DNA from 4 places in the Anabaena sp. CCY 9402-a genome. Region 2 is predicted to be linked to each of the others. Evidence: predicted binding sites of a transcription regulator. Region 2 holds the regulator's gene; each other region holds the start of a gene.
The links. Region 2 encodes NtcA, which controls nitrogen genes in cyanobacteria. Its sites were predicted from a motif close to TNTGTANNNNNNNNTACANA; they were not measured.

Region 1 (8,356 bases), on a different contig from region 2:
AGTATTGGTTTGAGAAAGTAATTCTGCCGTCATCCCATAAAGAGGACTAAACTTATCAATTGGGTGCATTACTACCCAACTTAGTGCAAAACTAGGTGTTTGGTTTCTGACTAACTTTAAATCATGAAACCGCCGAATAAACTCGCCTTCTGCTGTTATTTCATCGCGCATTAAATACACCCGCATATGTGCTTCTAGGATAAAATTACGACGCTGGTTAGCAGTGCGAAACATGAAAGTTGGCATATTTTCATGGGGTGTAATAACTGCTACATTGCTAAATATCACACGGGCAGTAGGTCGGGAAAAGCGAGTAAATGCTAGTCCTGTCATGACTGCAATTCCTACCAATCCAATCATTGCTTCTATAGTGACAATAATATTGGCATAAGTTGTTTTGGGGTACATTGCACCATAACCAATGGATGCCAGAGTTTGCACGCTGAAGAAGAATACATCCAAAAAAGAGCCAGGTTGAGCGTTAGCAATGCAGTCTCCACCAGCCAAGTAAGCTAGGGCAAATAAAGCATTAATTAATACATAGAAAATACAAATTAGGATGAGGAAACCACTCCAAGGAATCGTGAGCAGCAGATGGTAAGGATCGCGCCAATAAGAATACCATGTACCCATACCAAGTATTTCAAATTGTCCATTGTGGATTTTAATGTGAATTCGCGGCAGCAGACGTTGTTTTTTTGGTTTAACAGGTTTTTTTATAGGAAATTTCATCGATAATATTCACAAAAGATACAAGTGATGATAATAGGCGGCGGTTAACGTTATAGGTGCGTGTGTAGAGACGTTGCAATGCAGCGTCTCTATAAGCGTTATTATTTCTGCAAATTATCTTATTTGAACCAGATTGCCAGTAATGATTTAGCTAGAACAGAAAAGCTGATATGTTTATTTCTAGTAGACTTGAACCGTAATAAATAGATAGTATGGATTGCGCATGAATAGAATTTTTTGGATTATTGCTTTAGTTGCATTTATTAACTCCCTGAGTTTTACAATTTTAATTCCTATTATCTATCTTTATGGCAGACAATTTGGACTGAGTGATTTCCACACTAGTTTACTATTTTCGATTTATGCGATCGCACAATTTTTGGCGACTCCCATTATTGGCAAACTCTCAGATCGCTTTGGGCGTAAGCCTTTATTGATTATTAGTTTAGCGGGAACGGTCATTGCTAATTTATTCGCTGGCACAGCTACAGCTGCAACAACTCTGTTTTTGGCACGTTTTTTAGATGGAATTACTGGAGGAAATAATGCCGTTGCTCAGGCGATGATTTCTGATGTGACTGAGCCTGAACGCCGCGCTCAAGGTTTTGGCATATATGGGGCTGCAATGGGTTTAGGTTTTGTCTTGGGGCCAGCCACCAGTTTAGCAGCACAGCAGATATCTTTAGGGGCAGCTTTTTTAGTTTCCGGTAGTGTGGCAATGATAGCTCTGATAGTTACCACATTTTTATTGCCAGAGACTATCAAAAGTAAAGATAAGCAAGCACACAACATCTTTGATTTAGGTTTAGATAATTTAATTAAAGGTTTGGCTATTCCTAAAGTTGGTATTTTGTTGATAATTAACTTCTTTATTGGTACAACTTTCACTCTATTTACTTTTGCTTTTCAACCTTACTTCCTAAATGTACTAAAACAAGATAACCAATCCTTAACATTAATGTTTCTCTTGTTTGGAGTATTAGGAGTGATCATGCAGACTTGGGGAGTGAAAATTCTTAGCAAATATTTTAATGAAACTAAAATATTACTCTTGAGTTTATGCGTGAGAAGTTTTTCATTTCTTTTAATGCCAGTTTTCCCTATAGTCAGTTATTTTGTGGTTGTTAGTATAGTTTTTTCCTTGTTTAATTCTTTAGTGCAACCCATGATTAACACTTTGATTTCACTAAATGCAAAACCAGAAGAACAAGGGACAGCTTTAGGATTAAATTCATCTTATTTAAGTATGTCTAATGGAGTAGGCCCTGTAATTGCTGGTATGTTGGTTAGTCAAGGTAATCCCCAGACCTATAGTTACCCTTTATATTTAGCTGGATTCCTCACATTTTTAGTCTTGCTATTTGCCATAGTTAATCGTCAAAGATATAAGGTTAATATCTCCATGTAAAGCACTTAACAGCACATTTAAACCCGCTTCTTTAGCAACCTGTTCAATTCCCTCTACTAGCTCACCAAAAAAAGGATCTGCGATGGAAGTGACAACTACTCCAACGGTATAGGTGCGTTGATTTTGTAAACTTTGAGCGATCGCATTAGGTACATAGTTCATCTCATGTGCATTAATCATAGCCGTTCTCAACAACGGTTTGACCCTATTAAATATGTCCTACTTCTGGTAACTCGTTGTTAAAGGACTAGTGCTGTGTCAAGTTAGTTTTGATGGTTTGTAGTAAGGACTTTAGTCCTGATTTTTCTAAGGACTAAAGTCCTTACTACAAACTTGCTTATCCATCAATTCAAACTTGATGAACTACTAGTCATCATTGCCGCAGTCATGATTGACAGACTCCGCAGACGTTCCAGACGCTAAGGGATGTGTGCTAAATAAACTACCTCTAGCTAGCTCCGCTTGAGCTAAAGGTAGTTCGTTTGATTATTCGACTACTTCATTAACAGGGAATCGATCAATGAGTTGCATAGCACGATAGGCGTTACGCTGTAAGGCATCTGGCAAATTGGGAACGTGGGGTATCTGCGATAATAAATCCAACGTCCGGCGTAAAATTCGCACCACGTCACCTTCATCTAAAGTGGTGTTTTCACACAATTCTACCCACTCAGTACCTAAAGCCCACTGTTCAACCAGGGCAATTAAGCCAATGTATCGATTCTCTAAACCTACTGGCAAGGTGACACCATGACGGTACTGCACCTTTAAAACAGCCCGCCGAATTTTTTGTAAACTCGACCAGGCTTCATCTATTTCTGGGGACAGGTTAAAGTTGACTCTGCTATCGGGACGGGGTGTTTCTGTAACTAAAGCCGCAATGACAGCAGCTAAATGCTGGGGATCTAAGTTATCCAATTCTCCACTAGCTAAGGTTAAACCTAACCACAGTTCATTTTCTCCCCGAATGGCGGCAGCGACTTGTCCCAGTCGCGTGGGAACGAGGTTGTCTAAGCAATCAAATTGCTGCAAAATCGTGATTAAATTGAGAAATTCTTCCCAATAACGTTGGGATTGTTGCGCTACTTGTCCCTGCAATTCTTGCAGTTCTTCTTCGATTTCAGCGTAGCGTTCCCGACGCTTGAAAACTTTGGCAATATTCCCAGATTGATAAAGGGGATGGGCTTCTAATTGAGCTTGTACCGCAGTCACCCGACTCAGTTGTTCTGCTACTTCCTGGGGGAGATGCAAAGATCCTTCGGGGTCAGGGATACTTTGAGCGATCGCAGCTGTTATTTCATCCCCACGGCATGATTGCCCTGGTTTGAAGGCTAACTCTTGGGGCGGGAAGATATCGGCTGCTACTTCCACGCGGGGCAATTCGGCATATAAATCTACCACATCTACCGTAGCCGCCACATACCAGCGATTATCTTTTCCGAGGCATACTAAGTAGCTAGACTCCCCAGATGTAGGAGATTGACCCACTAAAACGGCTGTTATAGGGGTAGATGTTTTAATATTCTTGCCCTTGAGGCTTAACAGTGTCCCAGAAACAGCAAAATCTAGGAGCATCTTAATTTGTTCTTGTCGCGCTTCCTGGGCTTGTTCTTCTAGAGTTTTCAATAACTGGCGTTCTACTTTATGACGTTGCCACAATTTTTCATAAATAGCCACTTCATTTTGACTGACTGAAGCAATTTGCTCCTGTAATGTCGCTAATTCGGTTTGTAGTTCTTCAATATATTCATAGTCTGGTCTTAAGTGTAATGTCGCCATGTACTGCCCGAAACTGCGTTCTATCAGTTCCTTAGTTTTCTCTAAGGTGTGGGTTTGTAGCAAGTTTAAAACCATGCCGTAGCTAGGGGTAAACTGACTAACTAACGGGTCTGGTTTAGAGGTGGCTAAATACGCTGCTTCTTTTGCTCCTTCAAAGGGAGTTTGGACTGTGACTACATAACCTTGTTTATCCATCCCCCGTCGGCCTGCCCTACCCGCCATTTGCAGAAATTCTGAAGCGTTCAATAGGCGGTGTCCGGTGTCGGTACGTTTGGAGAGGGTGGAAATCACTGTTGTCCTAGCGGGCATATTAATTCCGGCTGCTAGGGTTTCTGTGGCAAAGACAACTTTGATTAAACCTTGTTGGAATAACTCTTCTACCAACACCTTCCAAGCTGGTAAAATGCCGGCGTGGTGGGCAGCAATTCCCCGATATAAGGGGGCAATTTGTCCTGTTCGTCCGGCCTCGGGGTTGCGAGTTAAAAAGTCGTCGATTTGTCGCCGTAGCACCTGTGACTCATCATTATCTACCAGCCATAAATCACCAACCTCTGCTACTGCTTTGTCACATCCCCGGCGACTGAAAATAAAGTAAATCGCCGGCAGCATATCCCGTTCTTGTAAATGGTTCAGGGTATAGATCAGGCTGGGGGCTTCTGGTCTGCCATTTCTCCCTCTATCCCTATCCGCTTGTTTTCTTTTCCCTCTGTTGGCGAGACGGGGGTTAATTTTGGTATTGCTGTCATTTAGCAGGGGAAATAGTCCCTTGGGACTACAGTAATTAAATGCTAAGGGGACAGGGCGAAAATCGGAATAAATCAGGTCAGTAGGGCCATGAACACGATTTAGCCAGTCGGTGAGTTGGTCGCTATTGGCAACGGTAGCAGATAGGGCGACTAGTTGAACTTCACGGGGACAGTAGATAATTGATTCTTCCCAAACTGTACCTCGTTGGCGATCGTTCATGTAGTGGCATTCATCCAACACCACTGCTTCCACGTCCACCAAGGAAATACCAACTTGCCCAATTGGTGTGCCGTAGAGCATATTCCGAAAAATTTCGGTGGTCATCACCAAGATGGGTGCATCTCTGTTAATCGAGGCATCTCCCGTTAACAGACCCACCGAGTCAAAGCCAAATTTTTCGCGGAAGTCACGTAATTTTTGATTAGACAGTGCCTTTAAAGGAGTGGTGTAGAATACCCGCTTCCCTCGTGTTAGGGCGCGATAAATAGCGTATTCACCAACCAAAGTTTTGCCCGAACCTGTGGGCGCACACACGACAACAGATCGCCCCGCGTTCAGGGACGCGATCGCATCTTTTTGAAACTGATCTAGCTCAAAGGGAAATATCAACCCTAGGTCTAGTTCTGGAGACGGCGCGGGATAATTCACTCAATCACTTTTACAACCGGACTGTTTACTATATTAACGAGTCTTTTGTCAACTTCGTTAGTGAGAATAAGAATTGGGAATTGGGAATTGGGAAAAATTCTCTATTTTCTCCTACTCATCACTCAGCACTCAGCACTCACTCATTTTCCCAATTCTTGCGATCGCAATGCAGCTGCTTTGACTGCTTCAATTAAGGCGGAACGAAATCCTGCTTGTTCTAATTTAGCTACACCTGCAATTGTTGTCCCACCAGGGCTGGTAACACGGTCTTTTAGTTCGGCTGGGTGCATTCTGCTATCTTGCAATAATTTGCTTGTCCCCAGGACGGTTTGTAATGCTAGTTGATTGGCGATTGACCTCGGTAATCCGGCGGCGACTCCACCATCGGCGAGGGCTTCTACTAAGATGGCTACGTAAGCCGGGCCACTCCCAGATAACCCTGTGACTGCATCCATCAAGGATTCGCTCACTTCGACAACTTCCCCTACAGCCGAGAATATCTGCTGTGCTAACTTTTGGTGTTGGGGGTGGGTGTATGCACCTAAGCACATAGCTGTCATACCTGCACCAACAGTTGCAGGGGTGTTGGGCATGGCTCTAATAACTGGTAATTGTGGGAATGCTGCTTCTAGCTGACTTAAAGACACTCCCGCCAAAATGGAAATGACTAGGGGTGAGTGTCCTGAAACTAAAATCATTTCTGCTAATTCTTGAGCGATCGCACTAAATACCTGCGGTTTCACTGCCAAAAACACCACTTCTTGGGCTTGACTGAACACCAGACTATTATCTGTGGTGACACTCACATCATATTTCTGTTTTAAAAAAGCTTGGCGCACTAGCTGGGGTTCGCTGACTATGACTTCTGATGGGTGATAAATTTCTCGCGCAATAAGGCGGGATAACAGCGATTCTCCCATTACCCCACCACCAATCAAGCCAAATTTTATAGTCATTAGTCACTTAGTCATTGGTCATTTGTCGATAGTCAATAGTCAAAAACCTTTAACTTTTGACTATTGACTAATGACTAATCTAACCTTATTGTACCATTCTGTTAGGTTCATTGCCCCAAGCAGTTGGACTGGGGGTTGCAGGACGAGAGGGACGGGCTGGGGGTTGGGGTACTTCATGAATGACTCCACCTTGTGTGCTGACTTGCACGCAGCTGGGCGTAAACAAAAAGATACTTTCGCCAATGCGTTCTTGATGTCCATCTAATGCGTAAGTCCCACCAGCTACAAAATCAACTGCACGTTGTGCTTGATCTGGATCCATGATTGTCAGATTCAACACTACTGACTTACGCTCACGCAATGCTTGAATTGCCTGGGGCATTTCTTCAAATGTCCGAGGTTCTAGAACTAATACTTCAGAAATTCCGTTAATTGCTCCTGGCATACCAATCACATTCCCCATCGTCGATTTTGTTCCTGTTACTACCTCATCACCCATTGTAGTCACTGGTTCTCGCCAACGTCGATTAGGTGGGGTGGCTTCTGCTGGTGCTGGCTGAGGATTTTCTTGTTGATACAAATTTTGGTAGTTATCTGTATCTGCTTCTTCTTCGTAGTATTCGTATTCCACTTGTTCATTGAGACCTACAAAGTCTCGTAGTTTAGAAAATATATTATTCATTTAGTGACGCTCCTGCTGATAATTGTCTCTATTTATTCCGGTTCATCAAATGATGTAGCTAACGGTAAAGCTACAAAGGGCAGACAATCCCAATAATTTTATCGTTATTTGTAGCATCTACTACTGTTATTGGCAATGGGCTGACGTTGTACCAATTCACAATTCAAAATTAAGGGAGCTAGATATCACAAGTTCTTGAGTATGTATATCTGTCAGATTCTTTTTCAAATTGGTATTACATGGAACGTCTGTACATTAACCTAGATACAATAATTGAGTCAAGATTATATCCCAACACTGATCCGAAAGGAAGTTGACTTCAACACCTTTTTCTGATTTTTTATTTTCATTAAAAAAATATTTCATGTGTTTTATAGCACCAGTATGACTCTAGTCTAACCGTAGTTCATACTGGGCAACCAAAAACACGATCAAAAAATAATGGGGCTGTTCTACCTAAGTGCGCTTACCAAACAAGATAGTCCCTAATCTTACCATTGTTGCCCCAGCCTGTACTGCCAGTTGGTAGTCCCCTGACATACCCATCGATAACTCTTGCATTTTGATGTGATCCCAGTTTTGTTCAGAAATTTCTTTGGCTAACTGGTGAGTTTCATTAAACACATAAAGACTTTCAGTATCGTCTAGACCAAATGGCGGAATTGTCATTAAACCCTGAATTTGTAAATTTTTACACTGGTTGAGGGCAGGTAAATCGGCTAGTAGTTCCGGCACACTCCAACCCGACTTACTGGGATCAGGGAGGATTTTTACTTGTAGGCACACTTGGGGACTTGCGCCTAGCTGTTGTGCTACTTGATTTAAACGCTGTGCCAGCTGCAAACTATCTAAGGAGTGAATCCAGTCAAATTGTTCAAGGGCTTTTTTGGCTTTATTACTTTGCAAATGGCCAATAAAATGCCAAGTAATATCTGAGAACTCTTGTAACTGTTCTTGTTTGGTAGCAGCTTCTTGGATGCGATTTTCAGCAAAATCGCGGATACCAGCTGCATAGGCAACACGAATAACTTCAGTTGGCATTTGCTTGGTGACAGCAATTAACCTGACTGAAGCTGGAATAGATGCACGAATTTGAGTAATACGTTCGCTAATCGAACTAATCATTGGAAGGTGCGTTGGAAAACACTCTGAAGCTGATCGTACTCCTGTGACAGACCATTACGACGCAAAGTTCGCAAACGATTTTCCAACAACATTCGGGCTTCTGTACGCCCTATGGGTTGAAATTTCAGTGCTTTCATGTCGTTCACCACCAAAAAAAACAGGCGTTGGGCGTAGAGTGTAGTGAACAGATCCTGGGCATCATCAACCATGCAGATCCGATATAGCAAGCCCCAAGTGGGATGATTGATGTAAGTTTCTGCGCTTTCTGGATTCATCTAA
Region 2 (8,356 bases):
ATCCGCTTGTACCCTCGGTACTCCCGGAGATGCTCAAAACCTCAACGATGACTTGCAAACAGACCAATCCAAACGCTACCTGCATCATTACAATTTCCCGCCGTTCTCAGTGGGAGAAACCAAACCTTTACGCGCCCCAGGTAGACGAGAAATCGGTCACGGTGCATTGGCAGAACGAGCCATTTTACCTGTACTACCACCGAAAGAACAATTCCCCTACGTGATTCGTATCGTTTCAGAGGTGTTATCTTCTAACGGTTCTACCTCAATGGGTTCTGTGTGCGGTTCTACTCTGGCCTTAATGGATGCTGGTGTACCTATTCTCAAACCAGTCAGTGGTGCGGCTATGGGTTTGATCAAAGAAGGAGATGAAGTCCGAGTCCTGACAGACATTCAAGGCATTGAAGACTTCTTGGGAGACATGGACTTTAAAGTCGCCGGCACAGATACAGGAATTACCGCCTTGCAAATGGATATGAAAATATCTGGTTTGCCTATGGAAGTTATTGCCCAAGCCATCAACCAAGCCAAAGCCGCCAGGTTGCACATTCTCGATAAAATGTTGCAAGCCATTGACCAACCGCGCCCTGAAACTTCACCTTATGCGCCGCGTCTGTTGACGATTAAGATTGATCCAGACATGATTGGTCTAGTCATTGGCCCTGGTGGTAAAACAATCAAGGGTATCACCGAAGAAACTGGTGCGAAAATTGACATCGAAGATGATGGCACAGTTACTATTTCTGCGGTAGATGAGAATAAAGCCAAGAGAGCGCGTAATATCGTTCAAGGCATGACCCGCAAGTTGAATGAAGGCGATGTCTATGCTGGACGCGTGACTCGGATTATACCAATAGGTGCTTTTGTGGAATTTCTCCCCGGTAAGGAAGGAATGATCCATATTTCCCAACTGGCTGATTATCGTGTGGGCAAGGTTGAGGATGAAGTAGCTGTAGGCGATGAAGTCGTTGTCAAGGTACGCGAAATTGACAATAAGGGACGGATTAACCTCACACGCTTGGGTATCCACCCCGATCAGGCAGCTGCGGCACGGGAAGCTGCGGCGGTGAATCGTTAATTCGATTGGGATTTTAGATTCTATCTAAAATCCGCGATGCCTTTTAGGTAGGCATCGCCGTAAATTTTTATCACTTATGTAAAGAGAAGCCGGACGACTGAAGTCGCGGCTTTAAATTTAAAATTTTAGGATGATTCATTAATTCAGTAGCTAACAACGGAAGAAACACTAAAACTGATGAAATCCCTATTATTAGTGAAAACTGGATTATTCTTAAACGTTTATATTTTCAATTTTCAAGATATATATAGCTATATTAAGCAAAAATACTCATGTTGCCAGTTTGTCGATCGCAGCGAAGTTTGGTAAATAAAAGATAGCCTAAATAGTTAGCTTTTGTTCCATACTTAACACCAAGCATTGTGAGTGCTAAACGTTTGCCAGAAACTACCGCCCATGTCAAAATTACCCGCCAATCCTGGCAACACGGCTTCCTAGAAGGTGAAGTGAGTGCAGGGGATTTTGAGTGGCATTTCCAATGGAATTTTCGCCAGGGAGAACTTTCCGTGAAGCCTTCTCAGGGTCGGGCTTTAATCAAAGAACCTCTGGGAAGGTTCTTGGAACAACAAGATTATCAGCTAGAACCAGGCGGAGACTATGCGTTTACGATTCGCGCAAAGTTGTAAAAATTTCAGATTAACTGTTAACTGATTCAGTGAGGCGGCTTAAATATCTTTCAATTAAGAGAATAGCCACAATGTCATCTATAGGGCGTGGAGGCTGGCGCATTCCCTGGGGTAGTAGCTTTGTGAGTCCTTTAGGGGGGTACATCTGCCAATAGCGATCGCGTGCTTCTAAGGTACTATAACGCTCATCTACTAACACAATATTTAATGGTTCGACTAATTCTTGTTGCAATTGCTGTTTCCAGTGTTTGGCTGTGGTTTGATTACCCATTACCAGCAAGGAAACGGGAAACCTTTGACGTAGGTTATTAATGGTAGCGATCGCCTCACGAGAAAGCACAACTTGATGATAATGCAATTGCCGATCTAATCCCATCATGGCTACACCACATTTATCTTTACCGGGATCAAACCCTAAAATGACTGGTTGTGTTGGGGAAAATTCACTAAAAGTCATAATAAATTTTTATTAAGTACTTAAAACAACTTTGCCGTTTTGAATTGCTACTAGTTTTACTCTCAAAGGCCCAGCCGTGTAAGTGTCTTCTGCTGCTACTGCTTTAATTTCTATGGGTTGCCCGAATTGTCTCAATAGAGCAACAAAGCGAATAAACGTACCATCAATTTGTACACCTTCGACAATACCCGAATTTCTAGCACGAAATTGAGATGCTGAAATTAATAAATCTAATCTTTGCCTTAATTGGTATGAGGTCATAGTTTTAGCATCGGCGGTAGTTGTCGCCAATACCTCACCTTCAGAAAATACTAAGACATTTCTAGCTGTATCGGCGAAAAATTCTATCTGCTGTTCCCCCCTCACATAATTGCCAGCTGAGAAAATTCTCACTACGTATTCTCGACCATCGTTAATTTGTTTGATCAGCTGCTCAACTCTATCTGGAGTTACACGCAGCAGTTGTGTATTAGCAGCAGTTCCAGGTTCAGCTAATTCGATGCTAGCATTGCGATTGGCTTCTTGCAGTAGTTGCACAATTACTTGTTGGGCAGTAGTCGTTTGGTTAACACGCACTACAGCCGCCGCAATAACTTGACCCCGAACTAAAGCCAATTTACCCAAGCGTAAGTCACGATATGACTGGTAATATTTTTCCAGTCTCGCCACTTCCTGTTCTAGATAATCCTGTTGTCTTTCCAATTCTTTGAGTAGAGATTCCCGTTTGGCAATTACCTGTTCTCTTTGGGTAATTTCTAAATTGCGATTTTGGATGAGTTTATCTAGTTGGGCAATTTTTTGATCGCGTTGTTCTATCGCTTGTTGACGGTTAGCCAGTTCGCGATCGCGTTGTTCTATAGCTTGTTGACGGTTACTCAGTTCCCGATCGCGTTGTTCTATGGCTTGTTGACGGTTAGCTATTTCGCGATCGCGTTGGGCAATTGCTTTTTGGGCTTCAATATACAGCCGTCTCCGTTCTGTCTCTAGTTTGGTAACAGCTATCTGTAGTGCTTTCCTTTGATTGTAAACACTTTGGAGTTCAGCTATAGCTTTTTGATACTGGTTTTGGGTGCGCTGGAGTTTAGTTTGGGTTTGAGCTAAATCTTGCTGCGCTGTAAATTTTTCTTTTTTGGTGGTTTCTAATTCCTGATTGGCTTGGTTGCGTTCAGCCTCTACCTGACTTTTTTGATCTTCAGCAACTTTGAGTTGTTCTCGTTTTTGTCGGAGGTCTTTTTGAATATCTTCTAACTCAAATACCCCTTTCCGTAAGCCTTCATCAGCCAAAAACAGAATAGCTAGGGTTGTGGCGGCTGTCAGTACACCACTAAAAATCGTTACCACTACAGCTGTGTTTTTGGGGCGAAGCTTAAAGAGAGAGAGGCGTGCTTTGCCAACTCTTGTGCCGATGCGATCGCCAACAGTGGCAATTACGCCTCCCAAAATTAAAATTGCTGCGATGAGGATGTAGCCGGTTGTCATCTTCAGCTACCGAAATGTTTCCAGATACAGCCTACTACTTTCAGTCATTGTCTGGGGAGGATGGGGGGGTCGGCAATAGCTGAAATTACTCAAGATTTTAGATTTAATGCCAACTATTGAGTGTTATCTAAAGAAATATAACACGCTCCACCGCCCCTGACCCCAATGGATTTTATGTGAACTGTCTGCTGAGAGTCACAGGTTTATGCACAGTAATCTTCTTTTTGTGAATCGAAATCATCTTTTTCTCACGCAGATCCCCTAATAATCTGGTAACTGTCACGCGCGTCGAACCAATTGCTTCTGCGATCGCTTGATGAGATAACTTCAAATCAATTGTGATCCCATCTGCACAAGGAATGCCAAAATCACGACAGAGAATCAGTAAAAAACTAATCAACCTCGAACCCATGTCTCGGTGCGCTAAGGTTTCAATCATCATCTCTGTTTGCAAAATCCGCGAAGATAAACCCCGCAGCATCAACATTGATAATTCAGGATTTTCCTTGAGTGCTTGCTCTACTTGTTCAATTGGTGCAGACAGCAATTCTACTGGGGTAAATGCCACCGCATGGTAAAACCGATCAGATTTATTGCCTGTCAATAAAGACAGAACGCCAAAAACGCTATTTTCCCGCAATAGTGCAACTGTAATTTCTTCTCCTGCCTCATACACCCTGGAAAGCTTGACTGCGCCTTTCAAAAGAAAATAAACTCGTTCGGCAGGATCGCCAGGAAAAAAGATCGTTTTATTTCGTTCAAACGTTTCGACAACTGGTGGAAAAGCTCCAGTTGCCATCTGGCGAAAAACATTTGCTAGGGCCTTATCTTGTGTCACGATCATCTCCCTTCCCCTACCCAATGCCGGAATAACAAAAAAGTGAAAACTAATTACCTAAGAATACACCTGAAAAATCAATAAAGCACCGTTAACCTTGCTGTACTTTACTATACTTAAACCTATAACTTCATAGTTATTTGTTTATAATGATACCTAATTTCTGCTATTTTTAGCTAGCAGTTCTTGATAGATACTTCTGCTTGCTATAACCATCAGGTTTTTTCTCTAAAAACTTAAGTAATCTTGAGAATTTCTTAAGGAATAATATGTATTTTAAATCAAAAAAACACATTTACTAATTATTATTTTTGCCCATCATGTATAAAACAAATACAAACGTGCCTCAGATTCTAGTATGCTCATGAAGGCAGGAGTCAGGAGGCAGGGTGCAGGAGGCAAGAGGTAAAAGGTAAAAGAAAACAATACCTAATCCGCAGTTCCTTATCCCCAGTCACTAGTCCCCAGCCACCAGTCACCAGTCCCTAGCCTCTATTTTCATAAATCGCTTACATCAAGGGTTTCTATGCTGAATCTGAATGGAAAAAACGCTCTGGTAACGGGTATTGCCAATAACCGCTCTATTGCTTGGGGGATTGCCCAACAACTACACGCGGCAGGAGCGAATCTCGGCATTACCTATCTACCAGATGAAAGGGGCAAAATGGAGAAGAAAGTTGCTGAACTAGTAGAACCTCTCAACCCCAGTTTATTTGTTCCCTGTAATGTCCAAAACGACGAACAGATTCAATCTACCTTTGAGACAATCCGCGACAAGTGGGGACGACTAGATATTCTGATTCATTGTTTGGCCTTTGCTAACAAAGATGATTTAACTGGAGATTTTAGCCAAACTTCTCGTTCTGGCTTTGCTACAGCTTTAGACATTAGTACCTATTCACTTGTGCAGTTAAGTGGTGCAGCCAAACCATTAATGACAGAGGGGGGAAGTATCATTACCCTGACATATTTGGGTGGCGTGAGGGCAATTCCTAACTACAACGTTATGGGTGTGGCTAAGGCAGGATTAGAAGCTAGTGTGCGTTATTTAGCATCTGAACTCGGCCCTCAAAATATTCGCGTTAATGCCATCTCTGCGGGGCCTATCCGCACCTTAGCATCTAGTGCTGTTGGTGGCATCTTAGATATGATTCACCATGTCGAAGCCGTCGCTCCTTTGCGTCGTACTGTCACCCAAACAGAAGTAGGTAACACGGCTGCTTTCTTGGCTAGCGATTTATCTAGCGGTATCACAGGACAAGTCCTGTACGTGGATTCAGGATACGAAATCATGGGAATGTAATACGATTTGGGAAAGGGGGATATAAATTCAAAATTCAAAATTCAAAATTGTACTCCTCTGGAGTTCGCGGTAGCGTTGCGTAGCAAAGCAAGCTACGCGCTAGCGTCACGCAGTGAATAACTTCTGTCCCCAATCCCCAGCTTTTCAATGAGTGGATTTTAGATTATTCAATCCAAAATCTAAAATCCGTCTTGAAAAGTTTCCTACGGCGGGAAACCCGCCTACAGAACTTTCCGCAAAATCTAAAATTCCTAGTCCCCAGTCCTCAACTTCTATGCAAATCAGCGATTATCCCCAAGTTAATTTCTCCTCATCCTCTCGCATTGCCTCAGTACATCGCACTACTGGTGAAACTGATGTGCAAGTTACTATCAACCTAGATGGTAGTGGCATTTGCCAAGCTGCCACAGGGATTCCGTTTTTGGATCATATGTTGTATCAAATTTCCTCTCACGGCTTGATTGATTTGGATGTCAAAGCCAAAGGTGACTGGGAGATTGACGACCACCACACTAATGAAGATGTAGGTATTACCCTAGGACAAGCTTTACATAAGGCATTAGGCGACAGAAAAGGCATTGTCCGCTTTGGTAATTTTTTAGCCCCTTTAGATGAAGCTTTAGTACAGGTTGCACTAGACTTCTCTGGTCGCCCTCACCTGAGCTATGGTTTAACAATTCCTACCCAACGGGTGGGGACTTATGACACGCAACTGGTGCGAGAATTTTTTGTGGCGTTAGTCAACCACAGCCAAATGACGTTACACATTCGCCAGTTAGATGGAATCAATTCCCACCACATCATCGAAGCGACGTTTAAAGCATTCGCTAGGTCTGTACGCATGGCGGTAGAAGTTGATCCCCGTCGCGCTGGTACTATTCCCAGTTCTAAGGGAGTGCTTTGATTCAGAAAAGGGGAGAGTTGTCAAGAAACAAGCTTCCCTTCTCAGGAATATTGATTGTGAATTTTGCTCAAGCGATCGCTGCACTGATTTGTTATGAACACTACTAGTGGCGTGACCAGACTAAATTGTTGCAATAGATTTTGGATGAAATTGAGATAAATCAATGTTTTCTACTTTTTTTAAATGCACTACTTTAGCCTTGACACGCCACTAGTGGTCTGTCAAGCTTAAAAGTGTGTATGACAAACTTTTAAAATCGTTTGCTAGCAAGATATTCTGGGACTGCTTACGCACAAAATCAAAATTGACAGACTACTAGCTAAATAAACGCCCCCAAAAACCCTTCTCTTTAACCATAAGAATCTTGAGATTTTCCGCGAAAATCATATTATTGGGTTCAAGTGAAATAGCTAAATTCAGTTCTTTAATTGCCTCTTCGAGTTTACCTTTTTCACCTAGAGCAAGCCCGAAGTTATTGTGAGCGTTTGCATGATTAGGGTTGAAGTGTAAAGCTTGGCGGTATTCGACAATTGCTTCTTCAAACTTACCTTGATTGTACAAAGCCATCCCTAGTTTATTATGAGCATCTGCATCAGTAGGGTCGAGGCGTATAACATCGCGAAATTCTAAAATAGCCTCTTTATACTTGCCTTGTTTGGAAAGGATAGCACCTAAGTTGTAGTGAGCTTCTACATGGTTGGCATCAAAGAGTAAAGCTTGGTGATACTCCGCACTGGCCTCTTCAAGTTTACTTTGGTCTTGTATGGCTTTTCCAAGCCAAAAATGAAAGCTAGCTAGCAGTTTAATTGTTTCAGAGTCGCGCTTTTGTAATTTTAAAAAATTAATAGCTTGCTTGCATTGTTCAATTGTCTCTTCAAGCCTATTTTCCTTGTATAAAATAATTGCCCATAAACCCTGAAAAGCTGCCTTATCTTTGTCTGACATTCGTTTCATCAGGTTGTGGGTTAGACGATCATCACGAGAGGCAAAATGAGCAGATTTTTTTAGTTTTAAGCACGCCTCTTCTGATTTACCTTGTTTCAAAAGAATAACTGCCAACAAAATATAAGCTAGGCTAAACTTTGGATTTAGTCGGATAGCTTTATGTAACTCTTTCATAGCTTCTTCAAGCTTCATTTGCTCGCATAAAACAAAGCTTAAACTGAAGTGAGCTTCGGCATTGTCAGGATTCAAGCTAATCGCTGTTCGGTACTTGTCAATTGCTTGTTTATATTTATTCTGCTCCTTTAAAACATTCCCAAAGCTAATATTCGCTCTAACAGAAGTGAGGTCGATATCGAGAGCTTCTTGATATTTTTGGGCTGCTGCTTCTAATTTTTCTTCTTTGAATAAACGATCTGCTTCATTGATGAGTTTTGTAACTCGATTTCTTCGTGATGCTGCTAATAAAATCTCTTCTTTGGATGAATATTTTGATTTATCATTTAACGTATTTACTTCATCTTTAATTTCATTAACAACCTTGAAGAAAGCCTCATCCTGTTTAGACTTATCACTAGTTATGAACTTTCTATTGCTGGGGAGAGGAGACAATAAATCGAATGGGGGCAGATCCCAAAGCGCAGGACGTAGCAAGACTGGGATAGCTAGAGCCTTTTGTTCTGCCTGCAACTCCGTTGCTCGTGTCGCTTCCAAAGGCAAATCCTTGAT
Region 3 (8,356 bases), on a different contig from region 2:
GGGATTGACTGGAACTGTCGCAGGCGATCGCGGACAGCTTTACCGCGTGCGATTTATGCAAGCAGATAGAGGACGCGCTCCCCAGATCCGGCGTAGTATGAGTGAGTATTTAGTCACTTATGATCAACTATCGCCCACTTTACAACGGCTGAATCAACGGGGTAGCCGAGTAGTAAATATTTCTCCTGCCTAAACCGATAAATTTTGCGATACCAAGTCTAAAAGGAGAACTATATCAATGGCAATTACAACTGCCGCATCTCGTTTGGGAACTGCGGCTTTTGACCAAACACGGCCGATTGAACTGCGTCCAAACTGGACACCAGAAGATGCCAAGATTGTGATTCAGTCAGTTTATCGTCAGGTATTAGGCAACGACTACCTGATGCAGTCAGAACGTCTCACTAGCTTGGAGTCTTTGCTGACTAATGGTCAAATAAATGTCAGAGATTTTGTCCGAGCAGTAGCTAAATCTGACTTATACAAAACCAAATTTCTTTACCCTCATTTTCAAACGCGGGTAATTGAATTGAACTGTAAACATTTATTGGGACGCGCTCCTTACGATGAATCGGAAGTGATTGAGCATCTCGATCGCTACCAAAATCAAGGCTTCGACGCAGACATCGATTCTTATATCGATTCTGTAGAATATGATACCTATTTTGGAGATGCGATCGTTCCTTACTACCGTGACTTCGTAACCACAGGAATTGGTCAGAAAACCGTTGGTTTCACGCGGATGTTCCGCCTTTATCGCGGCTATGCCAATAGCGATCGCTCCCAGCTAGCTGGTACTAATTCTCGTCTAGCCTCTGACTTAGCGAAAAATAGTGCTACGGCAATCATCGCTCCTTCTGGTGGTAGTGAAGGTTGGGCTTATCAAGCTTCCAAACAAGGAACTGCACCCAGTCGCACCTTTGGCAGATCCTCTGCGGGTTCTAACCCAGGTCTCTACCGCATTGAAGTTACGGGTATCAGTTTGCCAAGATATCCCAAAGTGCGTCGTAGCAATAAAGAGTTCATTGTCCCCTACGAACAGCTATCTAATACCCTCCAGCAAATTAATAAGCTGGGCGGTAAGGTTGCCAGCATCACCCTCGCACAATAGGAGATAGAACCATCATGTTGGTACAGCCACGGATGAGAGTGTCAACTTCAACCTCAGACAATCGCGTTTTTCTCTATGAAGTAGAAGGATTAAAGCAGAACGATCAAACCGAGAACAATAAGTATCCGGTTCGCAATAGCAGTACAATTCTGGTTCAAGTCCCCTACAGCCGCATGAATGATGAGATGCGACGTATTACCCGCTTAGGCGGCAAGATTGTTGGCATCCGTCCCTTGAGCGAAAATTCAACTGAAGCGACATCTGATGAAGCTGCATCAGAAAGCTGACAGCAGTCCTATGTGATCTTTGCGGGCGTAGAAAATTGAATTTTTCTACGCCCGTTTATGTATAAATTAGGGAATTCTTGCTTGTTGGAAGATTTGTTGCGGTGTAATTTTTAGCCCTTCAAATAGGGAATCTGCCAAACTATCATGACTGCGTTTGGTTTGAGGGAGAGCATCCGGGTAAAAAATGGTAATAGTTTTTGCCTTGGTGTCAATAACCCAAACTCTTTGAACTTTAGCTTGCAAATAATCAGTGGCTTTTTCGGTCATTTCCCCAAAAGTTTGACCAGGGGAGATAATTTCAATGACTAATTCGGGCGCGACAGGACAAGCGTCATCTTGCAACCAATCGGCAGGAAGACAATTATAAGAAACATATGTCAAATCTGCTACAGGAATCCAGTCTTGTTGATTTCGTGTGAGCTTAATTGCCCATTCAATTACCACCCGCCCCTTTCCTTCAGCCCATGTAGACAATAATATAAATAACGCACCTGTTATAGAACTATGAAAAAATTTGGGTGACATTTCATCGTTTTTGAATTTAGGAACAGCTTCTCCGTCAATTAATTCATAGATAATGTCTGTTTCCGGAAGTGCGAGAAATTCTTTCAGGGTAAGTGGGGTTTTAAGTTTAATCATTGTTGGTTTTAAAGTTGTGGGTATTACCCAGTTAGCCTTACCGCCAAACTTTGTAAAAGAACAACCCATTCCAAATCAACAAAATGCTTACGCTGTATTCCTAACAGAATTTTGTAGCTTACTTTGCTACGCAACGCTACTGCGCTTTCTTCTCTAAGAGAGGCTGCACCCTAAGCGTAGCTATGCCGCAGGTTTTACGGAACACTGCGTGAACGCGCAGCGTATACGTAGGATGCACTCCGGAGGAGAATTTTGAATTTACGGCGGTGGCGGTACTAGTTTATTTGTTGGTGTGGAAAGGGCTGGTATTATCCAGGCTACTGATTGCTAGAAGTTTTCAAAATTGGCGATCGCTTCTTTCATTTTATCCACCACCTCATCCACAGGGATAGCTCCCAATTCTCCAGAAGCACGAGTACGAATACTTAAGGTGTTAGTTTCCACTTCCTTTGCACCTATGACTGACATTACAGGTATTTTATCTTTTTCAGCGTTGCGGATTAATTTACCCAAGCGATCGCCACTAGTATCAACTTCTGCACGAATACCCAACAGCCGCATCTTAGTAGCCACATCTTTGGTAAAGTCTAACTGTGCTTCACCAACAGGCAACAATCTAGCTTGCACTGGTGCTAACCACAAGGGGAAATCCCCCGCATACTCTTCAATCAAGATACCAATCAGGCGTTCCAGAGAACCAAACGGCGCACGGTGAATCATCACTGGACGTTTGCGAGTTCCATCTTCAGCAACATATTCCAAATCAAAGCGTTCTGGTAGGTTGTAATCTACCTGCACAGTTCCCAACTGCCATTCTCTTTCTAAGGCATCTTTGACGATAAAATCTAATTTCGGCCCATAGAAAGCAGCTTCACCTATACCTTCAAAATGATCCATCCCCAAGGTTTCGACTGCTCGACGAATGGCATTTTCGGCTTGATTCCAAGCTTCATCAGAACCGATATATTTATCACTATCTGGGTCACGGAAACTGAGTCTGGCTTTAAAGCTACCTAACTTTAAGGTCTTAATTACCGACAAGATCAAATCTACAACATTGAGAAATTCTTGGTCTAACTGTTCTGGCGTGACAAAGATATGAGCATCATCTTGAGTGAACCCGCGTACACGAGTTAAACCACCTAATTCTCCTGATTGCTCATAGCGGTAAACTGTACCAAATTCTGCCAGCCTAATTGGTAATTCCCGGTAAGAGCGCAACTCACTCTTATATATTTGGATGTGGAAGGGGCAATTCATGGCTTTGAGAACGAAGCCTTGCTCCTGTGCTGCCGCTTCCTCATTCTCTGCCATCATGGGGAATAGGTCATCTTTATATTTTTGCCAGTGTCCAGAAGTCTTAAATAAATCCACTCGGCCAATATGAGGTGTAACAACCTGTTGATAACCCCGCTTGAGTTGTTCTTGTTTCAGAAAGTCTTCTAAAATGCTGCGTAACAAAGTGCCTTTGGGTGTCCACAAGGGTAAACCCGGCCCTACTTGGTCAGAGAATATAAATAATCCTAGTTCTTTACCGAGTTTGCGGTGGTCACGTCGTATGGCTTCTTCCTTGCGCCGCTTATACTCAGCTAGCTGTTCGGGGGTTTCCCAAGCAGTAGCATAAATCCGTTGTAGTTGGGCTTTAGTTTCATCCCCACGCCAGTAAGCACCCGCAACACTTTCTAGTTCTATGGCTTTGGGGTTTAGTTCACTGGTATTTTCTACATGAGGCCCCGCACACAAATCCCACCACTCATTCCCCAGGTGGTAAATTGTGATTGGTTCTTCTTTAATATCTCCCAGGATTTCTAATTTGTAGGGTTCTTTGATTTCCTGAATTCTGCGTTCTGCTTCCTGGCGGCTGACTTCTTCCCGAACTACTGGCAGTTTACGGTTGATAATCTTCACCATCTCTTTTTGGATGGCTTTGAGATCCTTATCGCTAAATGCTTCTGGATTATCAAAGTCGTAATAAAAGCCATTTTCAATCCAGGGGCCGATTGTCACTTGCGCTTTGGGAAACAGCTTCTGCACTGCCATTGCCATCACATGGGAAGCAGTATGGCGAATCTTCTTTAATTTTTCTGATTCGCTGGTACGCGGTAAATACATTTTTTCAGGTTGTGCTGATGTGTTGGGAGCTTGATTAGGCGACATTGGCTGCTGAACCATTGGCGAGGTAATTGTAAATTTGACAATTACATTTGTGAAAAAGCTACCCAAATATAACACAAGGTTATCGCTCTACTGCGCTGGCGTTCCGCCCACCGTAGCTCATCGCCTACTCTGGGGTGAGAAACTCCCTAACTACTATTCTCTTCACTGAACTGTATTGACTTATGGAGGTGGAATACTACAGTTTTGTCACATACACTACTGATTTTTGAGAAATCTTTCTGAAGAAATAGCTTATAGTAATGTTAAGAATTGTAAAAGAAGTTAATATTAGTAAAGAAATTAGAAGTATATCTCTCATTTATGCGAAACTCGGAATTACCGGATACCCATATACTCAAAACTGTTTTAGAACCCTTGTTAGACGATTTTCAGTATTGGTTTGAGCGATCGCGTGACTTTCTGGAAAAGGAGCGGCTCTCATTTATGCACGAACAAGAGCAGTCTGATTTGCTAATACGGATTCAGCAAGCCCAGGAAGAACTAAAGACAGCAAAGATGCTGTTTAACGTCACCGAAGGACAAGTCGGGATTGATATGGCAACATTAACGCCCTGGCATCAATTGGTAACTGAGTGCTGGAGTGTAGTTAGACGCTTTCATTCTGAGCAAGCCACATAGATAGATATCTATGAAGGGATACAACTCGTAAAAATTGCCAAAAATCCTTAACATTGTTTTTATCAACAATTAATGTATCGTATGCTACGATAAGTTAAATAAATGTTGACAAATTAACCTACCTATAAATAGATGCGCTCAAGATGCATCAGATATCTTTCCTTGCCGATGAATCAAACTTTGGCGAGATGAACCGTTAAAATATGAAGTTTTAAAACTTTTTAAAATTTGCTGCCCTGGAGGAAAAATTGATGTTACACCTACTCTACATTCTCGCTTTTACTATTCTTGCGGTGATAGCTGTTGCTAACTTGATTCGTAATTTAATCATGTTCAGTTTTGATCGCGATCGCAATTACCCAGTCAGAAACTCACAAACTGGCAATCAAGGCGGCTTTGGTTATTTGGGATCTAAAAACAACTTCGTACCCCATCCAGAGTTATTAGATAGCACAGGCAATATGATCAAAGAGCCTTTATTGGTAATGCGTTCTATCAATGTTGAAGATGCGCGTCAACAACTAGATGCACTTTATGAATCTTCTCCAGGGCATAAAAGAGAGGTAGATTAAACAGGTAAATTTCCTACTATATAGTCAATATACTTCAAGTCTTAGTAGGTAGAGAGTAGTGATCAGCAAAATCATCACGCTCTACCTACTTTTTATGCTTCAATTACCACACGCAAATTGCCGCGTTTTCTAGCAACACGACAGGCGGTAGTGCTACCAGAACGCTCAAATTCCAAATCGAGGATAGTAGTACCGACTTGCAGATTGTGTAGTGACAGACGACTTATTGATTCTGGCAAAGCAGGGTCAATAATTCGCAGACAGTTATTAGGCGCATCAGGTACTAAATTAACAATCATTTGCAATAGCTGGAAAATGCTACCAGTAGCCCAAGCTTGGGGAGTACAAGCAACAGGATACTGTACAGGGGTGCGATCGCCATTACGTTCGTATCCGCAGAAAAGTTCGGGGGGACGTTGGTAAGGTTGCTGATTCGTCATGTCAAACAAAGCTTGAAATAGTTCCAAAGCTTGATCAATCAAACCCAGCGATCGCAGTCCTATCGAGATCAAAGCATTATCATGAGGCCAAATCGAGCCAATGTGATAACCCATTGGGTTATAAGCTGGGGACAAACTACTCAAAGTCCGGATACCCCAGCCATTAAACATATCGGGTGCGCGTAATCTTTCCGCCACACTGTACGCTTTTTCTGGTGTAAATATCCCCAAATGCAGACAATGACCAGGATTAGAAGTAATGCTATCAACGTGCTTACCATCGCCATCTAAAGCCAAAGCACAGAAATCTTGGTCTTCCATCCAAAAATCTTGATTAAAACGCATCTTGAGATTTTTAGCATCTTCTTGCCAGCGTTCTGCTAAGTCAAGTCGTTTCTTCGTTCTAGCAATATCTGCTAGACGGGTTTTGGCAGCATAAACATAAGCTTGTACCTCACTCAAGGCAATAGAACCATTGGCTAGTTCCCCCTTGCGGTCTACAATACAGTCACCAGAGTCTTTCCAACCTTGGTTCGTTAGTCCCCGTTTAGATTTGCGGTGGTAACTCAGATAACCAGTTGGTTGAAGATTACGATCAATCCAATCCATCGCTGCTAAGGCATTGGGCCAAAGTTGCTCTAAGGTTTCTAGATCATGAGTCCAAGCGTAGTATTCGGCATACAGCATCAACCATAGGGGAGTAGCATCCACTGTACCGTAATAGGGTGTGTGGGGAATTTCTTGACATCTTGCCATTTCCCCCAAGCGCAACTCATGCAGAATTTTACCTGGTTCTTCCTCCCGCCAATCGTCCTCCACTTTACCCTGGTAAGCTGCCAGTAACATCAAGGTTTCCTTGCCAATTTCGGGATTCAGCATCAGGGTTTGGGAAGCTGTAATCAGCGAATCTCGCCCAAACAGTGTGGAAAACCAAGGAACACCAGCCGAGACAGTCTTCTTTTCACCAAAAGACTGGCGGAGCAAATACATATCTTGTTCAGCACGTTCAATTAACCGATTCAAAATACTTTTATCGGTGCGAATACTGGTAATTTGTTGTACCCAGTGCTGTTCCTCCATCATCTCAGCTGCTTTAGCCTGTCCTAAAGTCACAGCTGCACTCACTGTAGAAGTAGAAGTGTTATTGGTGAGAAGATTCACCCGATAGCCTAGCTTTTGGGTAGAATGAGAAGCCATTTCTAACCGCCAAACCGCAGTGTATCCCTTGAAATAGTCTGGTTGGCGATGTTGGAATTGAATGCGGGATTCCATTATCAAACCATCTAGACCTTGATAAGCCAAGGCTAAAACATTTTCCTTTGCTGCTGAGGGCTGAGTTTGGGTATGGCTATCAGGGTGAAAAGCGGCTAAGTCTTCCGATATAGGTTCTACAAGGCGTAAAAGTTTCCCCCGCTTTTCTCTCTCATAACCCCGGACTTCAAATAAATCGACAAAATCGGCATCAAAGCTAATACTTAGTTCAAAACTGATACTGGTGGTGCTGTAATTGGCTACCTCAATTTCTTCAAATAAAGCACCATTCAGTACCATTTCCCGGCGAATACCGATACTATCAGCTGTCATACGGTCATCTATTTTGGGGTTAGTACACAAAATCGCCAGTGCAAAACCTTTTTCTGCCGTACCACTGAGGAGTACAGGCGATCGCCCATCAATTTGCAACTCCAGACGACTCAAAAAACGCGTATCACAGCAAAACAGCCCCATACTGGGATTACCACCATCATTGAGGGAACAGCCAGAAATGTTCCCCATTGTGTCTGTCACCAAGAATAGATCATCATCCTTAACCGTCAGAGTTGGCTGTGGTCTTTCACTTACCACACAAGGCCACTCTGGGATAGGTAATTGTTCGGCGGGGATAAAAGTTTTTCCATCCAATAAAACTTTTTCTGGGGTTGTCAGGGTATCCGGTGTCATTAGCCAAAATTCCGTGTACAGGTCTAAATTTTTGCGATCGTATCAGCATCAACAGGCAAACAGTCCTGTAGTCAATAGTCTAGAGCCAATAGTTAAAGAGCTTGGTAGTATTGACGATTGACTTTTGACTAATGACTAGTTAATCCAACATACATAACAAATCTTTACCAATGTATATTGTTTAAATCTGAAGTCAAGGCTGAAAAATTGTAATTTTCAGTTAGTTTCTGCCGAGACAGCTAATAGTATTCGGAATTGGTGTTAATACTTAACCAAGATACAACAATATCCAAATTTAGGCAGAACTTCCTCCAGAGCCTCATCTTTAAATCAGTGAACAGTGAGCATTTATCAGTGATTAAGGTGTATCGTGAGGGATTGTCTTCAACTTTCTGGGAAAGTAAGATTTTGTGTATATGAATAACTTTTAGCTAACAAACTTCCCAATAGCTTGATAGGAGAGGTGTTCGAGAATGTATATTGAGCTTAGTAGCCTCTTTTTTTTAAACATCACGATGCCAGCAAATGGATCAAGAAAACTTGGGTGAAGACCAAAGTAGCTGTGACGTG
Region 4 (8,356 bases), on a different contig from region 2:
ATATTTGTTTTATTTGAAAGTCAGGATGTCACAAAGAACTCCCTTAGTAAATCCCTTGAGACCTGTGCATAAAACACCTCTAGAAAATCCGCCACCAGCGAGTGTTTGTGTAACTTCATTTGGCAACTCAATCATTCCGGCGGGATTTTCAGGTAATTGAGAACGTTGTTCGTCATTCAAGCTATTGCGATAGTCTTCATCTTTCCATGCGCGGATAATGTCAATATTGGACATGATTTTTCTCCTTTGATGTTTGGTAATTATTTTTAGAAACAGACTTTAGCTTTAAGGGATTAACCTGTGCTTTTGTCTTCCTGGGGGTTTCTACGATTGCTTTGAGTCTTTATGCACTGAGTAAGAAAATTTTCTTAAATTAAATATTCTCACTCATCTTGTTTAGCAATATGCTAATCTTTACGCCAAAACTAGTAGCTTTAGAACTTACCTCAATAGGTCAGGAATCTTGATAATTATGAGCTGCGAGTGCCAGTTGCTTAAGATTGTTTGAGCAAGAACTTCTTCTTGCTGCTTCTTGATTACCCCCTACAATATTTTCCAGGCTAGTATTTGTTAATTTAACTAGTCCTGCCGCATTTTCTGCATTTTTCCACGCCCGGATCATGTCAATATTTGTCATGTTTGTACTCCTTTGCTTTTTGCAATGATTTTCAGAAATTAACCTTGGCTTTAAGGTATGAATCTGGGCTTCGGTTATTCTGGGAGTTGTTACGATGGCTTTGAGTGTTTATGCACCTTTTAGCTGAGGTTAGTTGCTGGGTCTAGTGCGATCGCGTAATTTAGAAGATTGTTGGTAATATTGTGGAAAATGCCTGGAACGCTGTGTATTACAATTAAGTAGAAATTCGTAAACTCTAAATTTTCTATACTCACATAAATTTCATGCAACCCCGACAGGGCATTATTGAAGTCTTCTCGACCTTTGTGCAGTTTGATGCAGATAGGTTCAGCCTTTGGACGATAGATAGTAAACTACAGCGAAGTATAAAAAAATGCTTAGAAAAATACCCGCAACAAACATCTGATCATTTCTGGGTGCTTTATTGGTACAAAATCTGGCAAATGGAATCCAGTCCTCTAGCGGCGGGGCATATTTCCGCTTATTTGCAGGAGGTATGCTTCTGGGTTGCTAGAAAAATAGCTGTAAACTTTATCAGTCAATTTTCGGTTGCTGATTGTTTTCAGATTGCTATTTCCTGCATTCATAAAATTCTCAAAAATTTTAATCCTGAATACAGCACAAGCTTAAAAAGTTATGCAGAATATGCTTTTGAGCGTTTTCTCAAAGACTCACTACGTTTAGGAAAGGAAGCAGATATCTGCACTGACTGGGCTTTATTGCATAAAATTAGTCGGAGACGTTTGCTAAATGCTTTAGAGAATGCTGGTTGTACCAGTCAAATTATCAATAGTTATGTCTTAGCTTGGGAATGTTTTAAGGAACTCTACACCAGTGATAGCCAAACTATCCGTCAGTTGGGAAAACCGGATACTGCAACATGGGAAGCAATTACTCAGCTATACAATAGACAAAGCTTAAGCCAAATGACTCCAGAAACTTTGGAAAAATGGTTGAGTACCTGCGCTAAATCTGTACGAAACTTTCTTTACCCCAAGTTTGTGTCTGTAGATGCTCCTATTCATGGGCAAGAATCAGGTAATTTATTAGATACATTACCCGCAGATTTACCAGCATCCTTACTTACAGAAATTATTGCCCAAGAAGAAGCCAAAACTAGACAAACACAACAAGCACAATTAAACCAAGTTTTAATAGATGCTGTAGCAGCTTTGGATATTCAGTCTCAAAAATTACTCCAAACTTATTACGAGCAAAAGCTGACTCAACAACAAATTGCCCAACAGCTAGAAATTAAGCAATATTCAGTTTCTCGCCGTCTTACTAGCATTAAACGCTCATTACTCACAACCCTAACACAGTGGAGTCAAAATCATTTGCATATCTCCCCTACATCCGTCGTAGTGGATGGCGTAAGTAAAAGTCTGGAAGAATGGCTCAACAATTACTATAGAACCTCTTGAGATTATGTTTGATGCTGCTGTGGGTTTCGCTGTTGATAATGACTTGGTTCTAGAAATGATTCAGACATCACCAAATCTAGAGCATAATTACTCTACGTCTGGTGGTTTTCAACGTGCTTGGATCAATCAAGTTTGTTTAACTACGTTTTTAGACTGGTTGCATAGAGAAATTACACCCCATGCTAGAGTGCATCCCAACATGGCTGCTTTACCGAATATTTGGGAAGTAGTCAATGGTACTGCTATCAGTTTTGATAACTCTCGCTTGGTGTTAATTCCTACCTTAGCGATGGATGTGGATGAGTTGCGCGTACCTCAAGAATGGGTAGATATTCCCGAATGGGTGGCTGATTATTACTTAACAGTACAGGTAAATCCTGATGAAGAGTGGATCAGAATTGTGGGCTATACAACTCATCAACAACTGAAAACTTTGGGGGTTTATGATGCAGGCGATGGCGTTTCGCCCAGCGTAGCTGATCGCACTTACAGTTTAGAATCTGATCAGCTCATCTCAGACCTAAATGTACTTTGGGTAACTCGCCAATTATCTCCTGAAGAAATCACGCGTGCGCCGGTTGCACCTCTAGCACCTTTACCCCAAACCCAAGCAGAAAATTTACTGCAAAGATTAAGTAATGCAGATATCAAATTTCCCCGCCTAGAAGTTCCCTTTCCTCTTTGGGGAGCATTGATAGCACACGGCGGTTGGCGACAACGTTTGTATGAATTGCGTCAAGGAATTATCCAATCAACATCCATCAAGCAATGGCTTCAAGAAGGTGTAACAAATTTTGCTCAACAATTTGGCTGGGAACGGCGGCAGTTTTTAGCCTTGTCTTCAGGGATGCGGAGTCGGGAAAGCCAAGAGTCTATTCTCGGCTTATCTCGACAAATATTAGTATCTGGTAACACTTACGAGTTACGAGTTTTCCCCAAAGGTAATCCAGAAGAACAAATTTGGCGTTTTGAATTACGCAGTGCAAATCCAGACAATATGATTCCTGTAGGGTTTAAACTCTGGCTACTGACGGAAGACTTGCAACCATTTCCTAACAATGAAGATACAGCAACAACGCCTGTAGAAGAATTGTCTGTAGAAGTAATGTTAGAACCGGGTGAAGGGTTAGTTTGGGAAGTCATACCTTTACCAGCAGAATATGAGCGCGAAATTTTACGTTTTTAGTTGCAGCGTAAGTAGTTATCTGTGTCTTTATGGTCTACAAGAATCTATCTTAACCTCAGAGACACAGAGAAGAATCAATATGTTTTCTTGGCTGAAGGTGGTGGGGAATGGTAAGAAAGAAATTCATGAATTTTTGTTTGCTGGTTGTGTTAACTATATTTATATGTGTTCTAATGCGTCCAGTTTTCGCAAATAGTTCCCAAAATATAATAAATCAGGATTCACAATCAAAAGTTGTCGAAAGCCAACAATTATATGCAAGTGGTAAATTTGCTGAAGCGGTGAAAGCTTTACAGCAAGAAGTCCAAGCATATCAACAGCAAGGAGATATTTTAAAACAAGCTGTAGCTTTGAGTAATTTATCCCTTGCTTATCAACAACTTGGTGATTGGCAACAGGCGCAATTAACTATTACTAAAAGCTTAGATTTACAAGGCACAAGTAATAAAAATTTAGCAGTCTTTGCCCAAACTCTAGATATTCAAGGACGCTTACAACTCTTGACAGGAAAGCCAGAAGCATCTCTTATTACTTGGAAACAAACTGAAGATATTTATACCAAGCTAGAAGATAAAAACGGTATTGCTTTGGCACTAGTTTATCAAGCTCAAGCATTACGCACTCAAGGTTTTAATAAGCAAGCTATTGAAAAACTAGAACAGGTAAATCAGACTTTAGAGCCTCAAGGTGATTCTTTGGCTAAAGCCGCAGTTTTGCTTTCCCTCGGTGATACTTTAGAAAATGTGGGAGAGTTAGAAAAATCTCGCCTGGCTTTAGAACAAAGTTTAGCAATTTATCAAAGGCTAAAATCACCTGAAAATATGGCTTTAAGTTTGCTCAGTTTAGGAAATAACGCTCGGATTCAACAAAAAAATACCCAGGCGATTGCATTCTATCAACAAACATTTGAAATATCACCTTCACCCCTTACAAAAGTTAAAGCAAAACTCAATCATCTCAATTTGCTAGTTGAAGAAAAACAACTCACCGCAACACAAACGTTAATTCCAGAAATTCAATCTCTGCTAGTACAACTCCCACCTTCGCGCTCATCAATTTACGCCCGTATTAACTTTGCTCACAGTTTGGGTAGTTTAAATACTCCCAAATCCCAAATCGCTCAACTCTTGGCTACGGCTGTACAACAAGCCAGGAATCTGAACGATATCCGCGCCGAAGCTTATGCTTTAGGTAATCTGGGTAGTTTGTATGAGAAAACGCAACAATTTGCTGAGGCTATTAGCCTGACACAAAAGGCTTTGATTTTAGCGCAAACCAGCAACGCGCCGGAAATCGCTTATCTTTGGCAATGGCAGATGGGTAGACTATTAAAAGCCCAAGGTAATTTTACCGGAGCGATCGCAGCTTACGACGCAACTATAGAAACATTGGAGTCGCTGCGTATTGATTTAGTAGCAGTTAATCAAGATATCCAGTTTAATTTCCGAGACAATGTAGAGCCAGTTTATCGTGAGTCGGTGGCGTTACTGTTGCAAAATTCTGGCGAAAAACCCGATCTTAAAACCTTAGATAAAGCTAGAACACGCATAGAAGCGTTACAGTTAGCAGAACTGGATAACTTTTTTAGAGAAGCTTGTTTACAAGGGCAGAGGGTACTGTTAGATCAAGTAGTAGACAAGGAAAATCCCAACACTGCCATACTCTATCCAATTATTCTGCCAGAACAACTGCAAGTAATTGTGAAAATACCTCAGCAACCACTGCGTCACTATACAGTTAACAAATCTCAGGTTGCAGTAGAACGCACCTTAGCAGAACTACGGGAATATATTTTAGAACCGGATAGAACTGCGGAAGTACAAACCCTTTCCCAAGAAGTCTATAACTGGTTAATTAAACCTATAGAATCTGATTTAACCACAAATCAAGTTAATACACTGGTATTTGTACTAGACGGAGCATTAAAAAATATTCCCCTAACTGCGCTTTACGACGGTGAGAAATATTTAGTAGAAAAATACGCTGTTGCTCTCAGTTTAGGACTTCAGCTATTAACGCCCAAAGCTCTGGCTGAAAAACCTGTGAGTGTACTGGCTGCGGGTTTAGTGCAACCACCGCCGGAGTATTCCTCATTCCCACCCTTACCAGGAATCAAGTTAGAATTTGACCTCATTGCTCAAACAGGAGCATCTACCAAAAAACTACTAGATAAAGACTTTACCAGCAGCACTCTAGAAAAAAATGTCAATACTGTGCCGTTTAATGTCTTACATTTGGCGACTCACGGACAATTTAGTTCTCGCCCGGAAGATACTTTTATTCTAGCCAATGATGGTTCTATCAATGTTTTACAGTTCGATAACTTACTCCGCTCTCAGAGTGACACTAATACACAAATCATAGAATTATTAGTTTTGAGTGCCTGTCAGACTGCCACCGGTGACAATCGTGCTACATTAGGCTTGGCAGGTGCAGCTATAAAAGCAGGCGCACGTAGCACAGTCGCTTCACTGTGGCACATCGATGATCAATCTACTGCCATCTTAATTGGTGAATTTTACAATGAATTAGTCAATAGTAAAGTGACTAAAGCAGAAGCCTTGCGTCGCGCTCAAGTAAAATTATTAACAAAGTATCCTAATTATAGTCGCCCTGCTTATTGGGCTGCTTATGTATTAGTTGGTAACTGGTTGTAAGCAACAACAAAAAATTAGGGTAGGAAATTTCCTACCCTAACACTGTTTATGCTTTTTCAATTAATGCAAACTACTAGGTCATCAAATTTGAATTGAGGGATAAGCAAGTTTGTCGTATTCGCGTAGCGTCTCTTAGAGAGGACTTTAGTCCTGATTTTTCTGAGGACTAAAGTCCTTACTACGAACCTTAAACTTTCGCCAATTCTGGTGTAGGACGTTTGCTGTTGCGAATATTAGTAATAGCCTCAGCATAATCTTTGGCGTTAAATACAGCAGAACCAGCCACGATCGCATTTGCGCCAGCTTCTAACACTTGCCAAGTATTATTAGCTTTAAGTCCACCGTCTACTTCAATCCAAGGGTCTAAACCGCGCTCATCACACATTTGACGTAGTTTGCGGATTTTTGGCACTACCCCAGGAATGAAGCTTTGACCACCAAAACCGGGGTTAACGCTCATAATTAGTATGAGGTCGCACAGTTCCAGAACATATTCAATCAGTTCTAAAGGAGTACCAGGGTTAAGTACGACCCCAGCTTGCTTACCGAGTTCTTTGATTTGTCCGAGAGTGCGGTGTAGATGTGGGGAAGCATTATGCTCGCAATGTACAGAAATAATATCAGCACCCGCTTTGGCAAAGCCTTCTACATACTTTTCGGGTTCGACAATCATCAAGTGGACATCCAGAGGCTTATTTGTAACCGGACGAATCGCCTCCACTACCAGAGGGCCTATCGTAATATTAGGTACAAATCGACCGTCCATTACATCAACATGAATCCAATCAGCTCCAGCTGCATCTACAGCGCGAATCTCGTCACCTAAACGACTGAAGTCGGCTGATAGGATAGATGGAGAAATAACAATGGGTTTTTGAGATTGGTTTTGGGTCATGGCTAGTGGGTTCTTAAGCGTCCTCGTCTGTAAGTATTGTAACAAAATAGGTAACAAAATATTGAGAATTTTTAGGATTGGGGATAGGGAATAGGTGACAGGGGACAGGGGACAGGGGATAGGGAAGAATACAAGATAGACAAATTAATGACTAATAACTATTGACTATTAACTATGAATAAAAAATTAAGCTGGATAATTTGGGGTTTAGGTGCTTCTTGTTTGAGTTTGCCGGTGTTGGCTTCAGCTTTACCAAGTTCTTTAGGAACTAATGGTATTGATGTTTTGAAGCTACATCAACCTCCTTATAATTTGCTGGGGCGGAAAATTGCGATCGGTCAGGTGGAAATTGGTCGTCCGGGTATGTTTGGCTGGGATAAGGCGGTGTCTAAAAATCGCTCTTTATCCTTGGCGGGGGTTTTTTTACGCAATGCGCCAGCTAAGTCTAATAACAGCGTTGACCCCCATGCTTATAATGTAGCTGGGGTTATGGTCAGTCGAGATAAAGGTTTACCTGGAGTTGCGCCGCAAGCGAGACTCTATTCTTCTGCTGTCGGTTCTACAAGAAATACGGGTCAACCGGAAGAGTGTTTATCAGCTCAACATATAGCTTTGCAAAATACTGGTGATGTTCGTGCCATTAACTTTAGCTTTGGTGAACCTCTCAACCGCGACCCCCGACCAGATGCTACTTTAGATGGCAAAGCTTTGTTAACGTTATGTGTTGACTGGTCTAGTCGTGTTCATGATGTTTTGTACGCGATCGCAGGCAATCAGGGTAAAGGTGGTATTCCCATCCCTACAGACAATTTTAACGGATTAAACGTGGCTTTTTCATCCCGTCGTGGGGGTATTTTTAATAAAGTCGATGTTTCTAATCTGGCGGGTTTGAATCAAGGGGTTAGTGGTCGATTGGCTGGCAAGGAATTTAATTTGGATGGGCGACGCTCTATAGGTATAGTTGCACCAGGTAGTAATATTCCTTTGCTTAATCCCGATGGCAAATTAAATAAGGTTACAGGTACAAGCTTTGCTGCACCTCATGTCACCGCTACGGTGGCTTTACTCCAAGAATTTGGCGACAGACAACTACGCACCAAACAACCAAATTGGAGTGTTGATAGTCGCCGTCATCAAGTGATGAAAGCTGTGTTACTTAATTCCGCAGAGAAAATCCAAGATAAGGGTGATGGTTTACTGTTGGGGATGACGCGGACGCTGATTGATAAACAAAACCAAGATTGGCTAGGTTCTGATGCTTATAAAAACCCAAAAATTCCTTTGGATTCTCAAATGGGAACGGGTCATTTAAATGTTTTTCGCGCTTATCAGCAATTTAGTGCCGGTCAATGGCTACCGACTGCTACTATCCCGGCTGTTGGGTGGGATTATCGACAAGTAGATGCTAGTAAATCTGTTGACTATACCCTAGCAAAACCCTTAAATCAGGGAAGTTTTGTCTCTATTACTTTGAGTTGGGATCGTTTGGTGGAACTCCAAGATACCAACAAAAACCAAATGTATGATTTAGGAGAGAAATTTAGCGATCGCAGTTTG

Region 1: a site for NtcA is predicted at 7,060-7,079, ahead of ACM0OR_RS00015 (cell division protein SepF). Genes of this name have one in related genera too.
Region 3: a site for NtcA is predicted at 4,398-4,417, ahead of ACM0OR_RS17230 (DUF2605 domain-containing protein). Genes of this name have one in related genera too.
Region 4: a site for NtcA is predicted at 6,826-6,845, ahead of rpe (ribulose-phosphate 3-epimerase). Genes of this name have one in related genera too.

Annotation. Positions count from the first base shown of each region.
Region 1 is NZ_CAWUDL010000001.1:485-8,840, reverse strand. Features, by position in the region: gene ACM0OR_RS00040 (ion channel) at 1-732, opposite strand, end outside; gene ACM0OR_RS00035 (MFS transporter) at 956-2,140, shown strand; gene ACM0OR_RS00030 (hypothetical protein) at 2,090-2,320, opposite strand; gene ACM0OR_RS00025 (RNA helicase) at 2,627-5,314, opposite strand; gene proC (pyrroline-5-carboxylate reductase) at 5,455-6,270, opposite strand; gene ACM0OR_RS00015 (cell division protein SepF) at 6,356-6,952, opposite strand; gene ACM0OR_RS00010 (YggS family pyridoxal phosphate-dependent enzyme) at 7,409-8,077, opposite strand; gene pipX (transcriptional coactivator PipX) at 8,074-8,352, opposite strand.
Region 2 is NZ_CAWUDL010000066.1:8,504-16,859, forward strand. Features, by position in the region: gene ACM0OR_RS21170 (polyribonucleotide nucleotidyltransferase) at 1-1,078, shown strand, start outside; gene ACM0OR_RS21175 (DUF3146 family protein) at 1,441-1,704, shown strand; gene ACM0OR_RS21180 (pre-16S rRNA-processing nuclease YqgF) at 1,715-2,161, opposite strand; gene ACM0OR_RS21185 (DUF3084 domain-containing protein) at 2,174-3,640, opposite strand; gene ntcA (global nitrogen regulator NtcA) at 3,813-4,484, opposite strand; gene fabI (enoyl-ACP reductase FabI) at 5,005-5,781, shown strand; gene hisB (imidazoleglycerol-phosphate dehydratase HisB) at 6,056-6,685, shown strand; gene ACM0OR_RS21205 (tetratricopeptide repeat protein) at 7,001-8,356, opposite strand, start outside.
Region 3 is NZ_CAWUDL010000045.1:24,506-32,861, reverse strand. Features, by position in the region: gene ACM0OR_RS17255 (phycobilisome linker polypeptide) at 1-193, shown strand, start outside; gene ACM0OR_RS17250 (phycobilisome rod-core linker polypeptide) at 239-1,111, shown strand; gene ACM0OR_RS17245 (phycobilisome linker polypeptide) at 1,126-1,398, shown strand; gene ACM0OR_RS17240 (Uma2 family endonuclease) at 1,465-2,037, opposite strand; gene thrS (threonine--tRNA ligase) at 2,365-4,209, opposite strand; gene ACM0OR_RS17230 (DUF2605 domain-containing protein) at 4,516-4,833, shown strand; gene ACM0OR_RS17225 (DUF2973 domain-containing protein) at 5,085-5,405, shown strand; gene ACM0OR_RS17220 (glycogen debranching N-terminal domain-containing protein) at 5,498-7,786, opposite strand.
Region 4 is NZ_CAWUDL010000052.1:932-9,287, reverse strand. Features, by position in the region: gene ACM0OR_RS18605 (mersacidin/lichenicidin family type 2 lantibiotic) at 10-234, opposite strand; gene ACM0OR_RS18600 (DUF1559 domain-containing protein) at 455-637, opposite strand; gene ACM0OR_RS18595 (sigma-70 family RNA polymerase sigma factor) at 901-2,061, shown strand; gene ACM0OR_RS18590 (DUF1822 family protein) at 2,066-3,247, shown strand; gene ACM0OR_RS18585 (CHAT domain-containing protein) at 3,355-5,904, shown strand; gene rpe (ribulose-phosphate 3-epimerase) at 6,092-6,799, opposite strand; gene ACM0OR_RS18575 (S8 family serine peptidase) at 6,974-8,356, shown strand, end outside.